Myxococcus xanthus: one gene and its partner. Each later gene encodes a partner of the first gene's protein in a complex. Links are inferred from orthologs where the notes say so. Each region holds a gene or a part of one and is shown on either strand. Other genes may lie near its edges.

The links. Proteins that work in one complex are often made in the same cells at the same time.
Region 2: the proteins of dapF (region 1) and BHS09_RS25110 are in contact, whole or in part, in a solved structure (PDB 5YGU), measured with the Escherichia coli proteins. The link is inferred for Myxococcus xanthus from one-to-one orthologs.

Annotation. Positions count from the first base shown.
Region 1 is NZ_CP017174.1:6,385,431-6,390,996, reverse strand. Bases 1,074-4,018 are described here. They hold dapF (diaminopimelate epimerase), read left to right. Parts: upstream 1,074-2,092; coding sequence 2,093-2,944; downstream 2,945-4,018. Other genes in these bases: BHS09_RS25935 (GGDEF domain-containing response regulator), read left to right, coding at 2,983-4,018; BHS09_RS25945 (methyltransferase domain-containing protein), read left to right, coding at 1,074-2,068. In the rest of the region: more of BHS09_RS25945, read left to right, coding at 1-1,073; more of BHS09_RS25935, read left to right, coding at 4,019-4,833; BHS09_RS25930 (DUF4388 domain-containing protein), read left to right, coding at 4,853-5,566. UniProt on the Escherichia coli protein: Involved in the succinylase branch of the L-lysine biosynthesis and in the biosynthesis of the pentapeptide incorporated in the peptidoglycan moiety. Catalyzes the stereoinversion of LL-2,6-diaminopimelate (L,L-DAP) to meso-diaminopimelate (meso-DAP).
Region 2 is NZ_CP017174.1:6,181,023-6,185,320, reverse strand. What follows is about bases 1,311-4,298. They hold BHS09_RS25110 (NUDIX hydrolase), read left to right. Parts: upstream 1,311-2,558; coding sequence 2,559-3,038; downstream 3,039-4,298. Other genes in these bases: pgm (phosphoglucomutase (alpha-D-glucose-1,6-bisphosphate-dependent)), read right to left, coding at 3,758-4,298; BHS09_RS25100 (DoxX family protein), read right to left, coding at 3,402-3,752; rpoZ (DNA-directed RNA polymerase subunit omega), read right to left, coding at 3,054-3,290; BHS09_RS25115 (hypothetical protein), read left to right, coding at 1,881-2,522; BHS09_RS25120 (hypothetical protein), read left to right, coding at 1,311-1,868. Also shown: groL (chaperonin GroEL), read right to left, coding at 1-527; co-chaperone GroES, read right to left, coding at 566-856; more of BHS09_RS25120, read left to right, coding at 1,269-1,310. UniProt on the Escherichia coli protein: Master regulator of 5'-end-dependent mRNA decay.

The sequences.
Region 1 (5,566 bases):
TGCGGTCTCGTTGGCTCAGGCCCTGGCGGACCTGGAGTCGGCTCGGAGCGCGGCGGATGCCCAGCTCGCCGAGCGTGCGGGAATCATCGGGGCGCTGGAGACGCAGGTCGCCCAGCTGCGTGAACAGGTCGCGGAGCGTGAGGCGGAGGCGGGCCGTGTCAGCGAGGCCGCCACCGAGGCTCGCGAGGCGCTGACCCGGCAGGAAGCCGCCGCGCAGGAGCGGCTCTCCTCGGTCGAGCGTGAGCTGGACGACGCGCTTGCTCGGGCGGAGCGGCAGCAGGGCGAAATCGAAGCGCTGGCGGCGGAGCGAGACCGCGAACGGACGGCCTTGGCCGCGGCGCAGCAGGAGCTGGCGCATCTTGGAGCGGCGCGGCAGGAGAGCATGCGCCTGGGGGCACAGCTCCAGCGCGCGATGGCGGCCCTGCACGAGCGGGGCATGCACATCGCCCGGCTCGATGCCGAGTTGGTGGATGCGCAGGACCGGCTCGCGGCGCAGCGGGAAAACGCCGAGTTGCTCATGGTGCAGCTCGAGACGGCGCGACGTTTCGCGGGCAAGGCCACCGCGATGGAGAACTCGCTCGAAGCCGAGCGTGCCGCGCTGGAGACGCTGCGAAACGAACTGGCCCGCGCGACCGAGGCCGCCGCCACGGAGCAGGCGAGGGCGAACGCGCTGGAGGCCCAGCTCACGGACTCAGCCGATGGACTGACGCGCGCCCGTAGCGAGCTGGAGGCCCAGCGCGCCCAACTCGAAGGGAAGCTCGCGGACGCCGTCACGCGTTCTGATGCTCAGCGCGCCGAACTTGAAGCGCAGCTCGCGGAAGCCGTCGCGCGTTCCAACGCCCAGCGCTCCGAACTCGAAGCGCAGCTCGCGGAAGCTGTCTCTCGTTCCGATGCTCTACGTGTGGAGGCGGGGCAGCAGTTCGCGGAGGCTGCTGCTCGCACCGAGGCCGAACGCACGGCGCTGGAGACCCAGCTGGCGGAAGTCACGGTCCACGCAGATGCACAGCGAGGCGCGCTGGAGGCTCAGTTGGCCGCCGCCGTGGCCAGCTCCGAGGCGCAGCGTGGCGAACTGGAGGCCCGGCTCGCGGAAGCCGTGGCCCACGCCGAGGCACAGCGCGCTGAGTCGGAGACCCGGCTGGCGGACCTCAACGCTCGACTCGAAGCACAGCAAGCGGAGCTGGAATCGCGGCTCGCCGATGCCTCAGCGCGATTCAACGCGCAACTGGCAGAGGCCAGCGAGCGCGCGGCCCTGCTCTCCGACACCGCTGAACGTGCCCACGCCGACAGGGCCACCCTGGAATCCCACGTCGCCGAGCTCACGTCCCAGCTCGATGTGCTCCGCGCCGACCTGGCCGCCGCCACGGAGCGCGCGGCCACGCTTCAGTCCGCCCAGGAGCGCCTCGCCCGTGCGGACTCCGACCGCGAGCGCCTCCAGTCCGACCTGTCCGTCGCCCGCGCAGCCCGGGTCCGCCTCGAAGGCCGCGTCACCGCCCTGGAAGCCGCGTCCACCGACGCTGTCCGAATCCTCGACGCCGAGCGCGCCGAGCGCACCCGCCTGTCCCAGGCGCTCGAAGTGGCCACGCAGCAGCTCCAGAGTCACGACGGCAGCGCTGCCGGGCAGCTCGCATTGCTCCAGACCGAGCGCTCCCAGCTCGATGAACAGCTCCGGGGCCTCGAAGCCCAGTTCCAGTCCCAGAAGGCCCGCGTGGACGCGCTGGAGGTGGAGCGCGCCGAACTCCTGTCCGCCGTGGAGTCCCTCAAGGTGTCCTCCCAGCCCGAGGACGTGCTGGAGATGGCCGCGGAGATGGAGCTCCTCCAATCCCTGGTGGAAGACCTCCAGCAGAAGCTCGCGGACCGCGAGGCCGAACTGGCCGCGGCGCAGCGGCCGGCGTCCCGCGCGGACAGCTTCGCCCTATTGGACGCGCCCGAGCCGGCCCGGAACGAGCTGGTCCCCCCAGCTGGGACGGAGCAGGGCGCCAAGGCCCCGGCTCGGCGTCCCCGAGGCGCGGTGCCCGCGCTGGACCTGCCGCCCCAGAAAACGCCCCCGAAGCCGGACGAGCGCGAATAGCCGCTCGCGAATAGGATTGCGCCCGTGGAAGCTCGCGAGCGCATCTTCAAGTATCAGGGCCTGGGCAATGACTTCGTCGTGCTGGACCGGCGCGGCTCCGGCGAGGACATCGACGCCGCCACGTCGCGGTGGATGTGCGACCGGCGCCTGGGCATCGGCGGGGACGGCGTGCTGGCGCTGCTGCCCTCCGAGCGTGGCGTCGCCCGCATGGTCGTACACAACGCGGACGGCAGCATCGCGGAGATGTGCGGCAACGGCCTGCGCTGCGCGGTGAAGTTCCTGGTGGATGACTCGGGCCAGACGCCGGGCCACCTCGACGTGGAGACCGGGGCGGGCGTGCTCACCTGCTACCCCTCGTATGGCGAGGGCGGCGTGGTGGCCGTGGACATCTCCATGGGCCCCGCCCGGCTGGTCGCCCCCAACCTGCCTTCGGGCGTCACCGGCCAGCCCTTCCTGGATGCCTTCGTGCCGGGTCATCCGCACCTGCGCGCCTACGCGGTGAGCATGGGCAATCCCCACATGGTCCTCCTGGACCAGCCGCTGGAAGACGCCTCGCGCCTGGGGCCCTTGCTGGAGCGGCACCCGTCCTTCCCGGATCGCACCAACGTGGAGTTCGTCCGTGTGGACTCGGACGGCCTCACCGTGGTGGTCTGGGAGCGAGGCTGCGGCCTCACCCAGGCCTGTGGGACGGGCGCCTGCGCGTCCGCCGTGGCCGCCGTGCTGGCCAAACGGCTCCCGGCCGATGCCTGGCTGCGCGTCACCCTGCCAGGGGGAGACCTGCGCATCCGCGTCCCCGCCGACCTGTCCGACATCCGCCTCCGTGGACCCGTGGCCTTCGTCTTCGAGGGCGTTGTCGCGGTTCCCTCGGGCCGGTAACCTCCCGCGTTCCTCTCGCCCCCAGGTCAGAACGCGCCGTGGCCGGACCCATCCTCGTCGTCGACGACGACCTGTTCTTCCGTCAGCTCGCCAGCGACTTGCTCACGCATAACGGGCATCGCGTGGTGGCCGTGGAGAACGCAACGCTCGCGCTCGAAGAGGCGGCACGCACGCCGTTCGACCTGGTCATCACCGACGTGGTGATGCCGGGCGTGGACGGCTTCGCCCTCACCGCGCGCCTGCGCGAGCGGGACCCCGACCAGGAGGTCATCCTCGTCAGCCATCGCACCGACATCCGGAACTCGGAGGTGGCGCTGCGCTCGGGCGCGGCGGACTGTCTCACCAAGCCGGTGGACGCCAACGACATGCTGCTCGCCGTGGACCGGGCGCTGGAGCGCGCGTCCCTGCGCCGCGAACGGACGCAGCTTCGCGATGAGAACCTGGAGTTCGCTCGCTTCCACAACCTGCACCAGCGCTGCCTGGAGCTCCTGTCCCATCCCGACCTGGAGTGGCTCCAGGAGCGGCTCACCTCGGAGCTGGCGGCCATCTGCGACGCGCAGAGCGCCGCGCTGTGGGTGGTGGACGACCGGGGAGACCTGGTGCTGCGGGCCTACCGCGGACTGTTGGACCGGCAGTTCCTCGCGGAGAAGATGAGCCCGGAAGGGCCGCTGTCCGGACGGCTGCGAGAGGCCCAGCCGTGGCTGGCCCGCGACGAGCGCTCGTCGGTGATGTACGTGCCCCTGGTGGCGTCGGGGGAAATCGTCGGGTTGGCGCAGCTCTCCGACCCGTTGTCGGGAGACTTCCGGCCCGAGCATTCGCGCGATGCCCGCGTGCTGGGTGACTTCGCGGCGGTGGGCCTGAAGAACGGCCGGAAGATGCTCGCGCTCCAGCGCCTGGGCCTGAGAGACCGCGAGACGGCGGCGTACAACCTCAGCTACTTCACCGACTACGCGTCCAAGGAGATCTACAAGGCCCGGCGCTACGGGCGGACGTTCTCCCTGCTGACCTTCTCCATCGACAACCTGCCGCTGGTGCGCGTGCGCCAGGGCGCGGCGGACGCGAAGAAGGCGGTGCGCGGCATCATCAAGGCGCTCAGCAAGATCATCCGCGACTCGGACGTCATCGCGAAGGCGAGCGACCAGGAGTTCTACCTCCTGCTGCCGGAGACGGACTTCTTCGGGGCGCTGATGTTCGTGCGCCGCGCGGTGGCCGCCGTGCGCGAGGAGCCCGAGGCCATGGAGGTGGACCAGCGCCTCCCGCTGGCGATGGTGGGCGGGGCCAGCACCTTCCCCAAGGACGGCGAGGACTTCGACGAGCTGGTGCACCGCTGCCGCCGCCGCATGGACGAGCGGCGCGCGTCGTTGCAGCGCCGGCTGATGCTGGACGGGCTGCCCTTCTGGGACGAGGTGGACCTGCTGCTGGGCACGCCGAACAGCCCCCGGTTGCCGGTGGACGAGCGCTCCGAGCCGAGCCGCCGGGGCAAGGTGTCCGACGTGCTCTTCGACGAACTCCAGGCGGAGATTGCCCGGGAGATGATGCGAGACCCAGGCTCGCGCGGCCTGCTGTACGTAGGCGGGCCGGAGATTCGCACGGACCTGAACATCGCCGCCGGGCTGGAGTCCGCGCCGCCAGATTTGGCGTCGCGCATCTACCTGCTGGGCCGCCGCGTCGACCTGGAGTCACACCCCGCGCTGACGCCCGTGTTCCTGGAAGGCGACGACCGCATCGCACGGCACGAGTTCATCCTCTGGCTCTCCGAGAACGCGGCCTACGCGCTCATCCAGCGGCGGGGCCACGGAGCGACGTGGGGGTTCCACACCTCGGACACCGCGGTGGTGGACGGGCTCATCTCCAAGCTGCAGGCCGAATACGACCTGCAGCCCTACTGACACGAAGCGGAGCGCCACCGTGGCCCCGGTCCGGAAAATCCTCATCGCCGACCCTGACCTCGAGTCCGTGCGCTCGCTGTCGCGGGCGCTGCGCACCAAGGGCTATCAGGTTCACTACGCGCCGGATGGCTCGCGGGCCCTGGAGGTGGCCGTGCTGCGCCACCCGGACCTCACGCTGTTCGACGAGGGTTGCCGGCTGCTGGACGCGCGCACCTTCATCCAGATTCTGCGCACCAACCCGCGCACCGAGGACATCCCGGTGGTGCTCACCACCGCGAGCTTCGAGTCGGACCGGCTGCGCGGCCTGCGGGACGGCTACCTGCGCAAGCCCTTCAACCTGGACGAGGTGCTCAGCCGCATCGAGCACATCTTCCGGCGCAGCGAGGCGGCCAAGGACCTCAAGAGCGAGCAGCAGGAAATCGAAGGCTCGCTCAGCCAGCTCAGCATCCCGGATTTGATGCAGCTCCTGGGCATGAACCGGCGCAGCGGCCGGCTGACGCTGGAGCGCGGCAACGACCGGGGCGAGATTTCCGTTGTCGAAGGCCGCCCGGTGAACGCGAAGCTGGGGCGCGTGGAAGGGGAGAAGGCCCTGTTCCGCCTGCTGGCGTGGGTGGACGGGACGTTCACCTTCTCGCCCGGTGGGAACACGGCGCGGCCGCGCATCAATCGCGGCATGGATGACGCGCTGCTGGAGGGCATGCGCCAGTCGGACGAGGTGAACCGGCTGATGCCC
Region 2 (4,298 bases), 210 kb from region 1 along the record:
ACGGTGATGACGCCTTCCTTGCCCACCTTCTCCATCGCGTCCGCGATGATGGTGCCGATCGTCTCGTCACCGTTGGCGGAGATGGTACCGACCTGGGCAATCTCCTTCTTGTCCTTGGTCGGCTTGGCCAGCTTCTTCAGCTCGGCGACGATGGTGGCCACGGCCTTGTCGATGCCGCGCTTGATCTCCATCGGGTTGTGGCCCGCGGCGACCAGCTTCGCGCCCTCGCGGAAGATGGCCTGCGCCAGCACGGTGGCCGTGGTGGTGCCGTCACCGGCGACGTCAGACGTCTTGGAGGCAACCTCCTTGACCATCTGCGCGCCCATGTTCTCGAACTTGTTCTCGAGCTCGATCTCCTTGGCGACCGTCACACCGTCCTTGGTGATGGTCGGGGAGCCAAAGCTCTTCTCGATGACGACGTTGCGGCCCTTGGGGCCCAGGGTGACCTTGACCGCATCGGCCAGGATGTTGACGCCGCGGAGGATGGCCTCACGCGCGCGCACGTCGAAAAGAATGTCCTTCGCCATTTGGATGGTTCCTTGAAGGAAGAGTGTGGGAGACCGGATTACTTCTCGATGACGCCGAGCACATCCTCTTCACGGAGGATGAGGTGCTCCTCGCCGTCGAGCTTGATCTCGGTGCCCGCGTACTTGCTGAACAGGATGGTGTCGCCGGCCTTGATGTCCAGCGGACGGACCTTGCCGTCCTCCTGCACCTTGCCGTTACCCACGGCGACGACCTTGCCCTCCAGGGGCTTCTCCTTCGCCGTGTCGGGGATGAAGAGGCCGCCCTTGGTCTTGTTCTCCTCGGCGACGCGCTTGACGATGAGCCGATCCTGCAGGGGACGAATCTTCATGGCCTGCTCCTTACATGTCGCTTCCGGCGCCGTTTCCGGTGGCGACCGAAAGCTGCTTGGGGGTTGAAAAAGGGCCTCGCGACCCATGGGGTTAGCACTCGCACCTCATGAGTGCTAACGCCCAGGCGCGGCGGATAATAACCAGCGAAGTCGACCCGTCAAGCGACGCTGGCTGACCGCTCCTGAACGTGCCAACTGCGCGGCATTGCTGGGGTTTTCCAGTGACATCCTCTACCCCTGGCGCCATGCCCGGCGGCCTGCCTCAGGGCCCTGGATTGGCACTCGCGATACCAGAGTGCTAACGCAAGTGCCCGGAATCACTGGGAGTGGCTTTGCCGTGCCCGCACCTGATTGCTACCCTTCCCAGGTCTCCTCCGGGCGACGTCCGCCCGGGGAATGACGGGAGGTGTCAATGAGTGGACTGGTGGCGTCCCTGTCTCTGAAGGAGTTCTTCAAGTCTCTTCTGGGCGAGGTCACGGGGCGGCAGCGGGTAGAACTGGCGGAGGTGACGGAGTTCTACCTGGTGAACCTGCTGTCCGAGTTCGCCGTCACCGACAAGCTGTTCACCCGCGAGGAGGACGGGCGCAAGGACCACGAGCCCCTGGCCATCCTCTACCACCAGGCCTTGCAGCAGGAGCGCGCCGAGCGCATCCGCACCCTGCGCCGGCTGGGCGACGTGTCGCTGTACACCGCCGGCTTCTTCTCCGGCGCGCTGCAGAGCGGCGTGGTGGGGCCGGACTACTACATCCAGATGGGCGGCACGGCGTATGGCCACGTGGCGGAGCTGACGCCGGCGGCGGGCTTCGCGCAGGTGTACCGGGAGTTGTGCGAGAAGTTCCGCAAGGTGGTGGAGGTGCTGGAGGAGATCTCCGCGCGGGGCATGGTGCAGGCCGGCCCCAGCGGCGCGCTGAAAGTCTATGAGGCGTGGGTCCGCACCGGGAGTGACAGGCTGGAGCGCGTGCTGCTCGACGCGGGGATGATGCCGCGGCCCAAGGGACAGCTCGTCAACTAGCCGGAGGTGGGGATGATTGGCCGCGTTCAGGACCACCTGGAGGCCATCTACGGCTTCACGTGCGAGGCAAGGGCGGAGGTCTTCGTGGTGGACACGGAGGCCGCCGCCCAATTGGGAGGCACCGGCCGCGCCGACGAGGAGCTGCTGGTGCACGAGGCGGGCGACGCGCTGGAGCTGGCCCTCTACCTGTCACCGGCGCTGCTCGACAGGCTCAAGCCCTACGAATCCGGTCCGCTGGGGTACGTGCTGGACAGCGACCTGGCCGGTTACTGCCAGCTGGCCGAAGGCGTGAGCCACTTCCTCTACGTGGCCCACACGGCGGCCCACGGCCGGACGGTGTCGCTGCTGGAGCTGGAAGCGCAGGCGGAGGTGGACAAGTTCGCGGTGTGCCTGCTGCACCGGTGGGGCGAAGGCGTGGGGGCCTGGGCGCGGGAGCTGCTCCATCGTCTCTTCGAGCGGGTGTCCTACCGCAAGCAGCTCTCCGTCCAGGAGCGGTGGCGCTACGAGGAGGCGAACCGGCTGTCACGCCGCTTCTGCGCGCGGCTGATGGGGCACGTCGTCGCCCGGCGGTTGGACCGGCTCCTGGGGGACCTGCGCTACGCCTACCGGCTGGGGGCGGAGGCCAAGCTTCGCCATTTCGCGCATGGCGGGTGAGCACCTTTCCTTCCGCATCGGGTAGGGTGGGCGGGTATGCCACGCGAGGCGTCCGCAGGCGGTGTCGTCATCCGGGAGAGTGCCGGTCACTGGGAGGTGGCCGTCATCCGTCCCCATGGCCGCACCTTATGGGCGCTCCCCAAGGGGCACGTGGACCCGGGTGAGTCGCCGGAGCAGACGGCGAGCCGCGAGGTGCGTGAGGAGACGGGGCTGTCCGTGTCGCTCATGGCCCCGTTGGGCGAGATTCGCTACGTGTACCAGTTCCGCGGACAGCGCATCTTCAAGCGCGTCCACTTCTTCCTGTTCCGCTATCAGGAGGGAGAGCTGGGGCCGCTGCCGGGGCCGCGCATCGAAGTGGACGAGGTGCGCTGGGTGCCGGTGGTCCAACTGGTGCCGCTGCTGGGCTACAAAGGAGAGAAGGCCGTTGCCTCGCGGGCGGTGCGCTGGTTGCGCTCCCAGGGCCTGCTCCCCGAAGCCTCCTCCCCGGCGAGCATTGCCGGGAAGGAAGGGGGCTGAAGAGAACCGCGGGGACTACTTGGGCTCGTCGCCCGTGTACTTGCCGGACAGCGCCTCGCGCACGTCACGGTCGAACTTCACGCGGCCGGTGGCCACCTCGCGCAGGGACAGCACGGGGGGCTTGTTCTTGGACTGCTCGAGGATGGGGCGGGCACCCGCCATCAGCTGCCGCGCGCGCTTGGCGCCGAGCAGCACCAGCGCGAACCGGTTGTCGACGAGGGGGAGGCAGTCTTCGACGGTAACGCGAGCCATGGAACGTCCTTCGGATTTCGGTGGGGCTACTGGAAGCCTCTGAAACTAAAGAGCACCCCCCGGCGAGTCAAGGAAGGACGCACCGGAGGGCAGCCGGGCGGGCGGCCCGGCTCAGGTGTACCACCAGGCCCAGAGGATCAGGACCGCCTGCAGGGGCAGCCGCAGCCAGAGCAGGGCCGGGGGGATTTTCCGGAACCGCTCCGGGTGCTGCACCATGTAGAGGTTGGCCGGAAAGACGGCGATGAACAGGGCGACGAGGCCCCAGGCGGCCAGCCGGCTCGTCTGGGGGATGACTAGGCCCACGCCCAGCAGCACCTCCGCCACGCCGCTCCAGAACACCAGCGGCCCGTGGAACGGCAGGTACGGGGGCATGATGCGCTGGTACATGCGCGGGTTGCGGAAGTGGTTCAGCCCCGCGCCCACCATCAGTAGGGCGAGCACGTACTGAAGGACGAGCTTCACGCCGCTCAAGTGGACGCGAACGCCTCGCTGACGATGGCGCGCGCCTCTTGGAGGATGGCTTGGAGGTGGGCTTCGTCGCGGAAGCTCTCCGCGTAGATTTTGTAGACGTCCTCGGTGCCGGAGGGACGCGCGGCGAACCAGCCGTTCTCCGCCACCACCTTGAGCCCGCCGATGTCCGCGTTGTTTCCGGGCGCGCGGGTGAGGCGCTGGAGGATGGGCTCACCGGCCAGCGTGGTGGCCTTCACCGCCTCCGGGGACAGCTTCTTCAGCGCGGCCTTCTGCGCGGCGGTGGCTGGCTGGTCGATGCGCGTGTAGAGCGGCGCGCCGAACTTCGCCGCCAGGGCCTGGTAGTGCTCGCCGGGGTCCTTCCCGGTGCGCGCGAGGATCTCCACCGACAGCAGGTCCAGGATGATGCCGTCCTTGTCCGTGGTCCACACGGTGCCGTCCTTGCGGAGGAAGGACGCGCCGGCGCTCTCCTCGCCGCCGAAGCCCAGCGAGCCATCCAGCAGCCCATCCACGAACCACTTGAAGCCCACCGGCACCTCG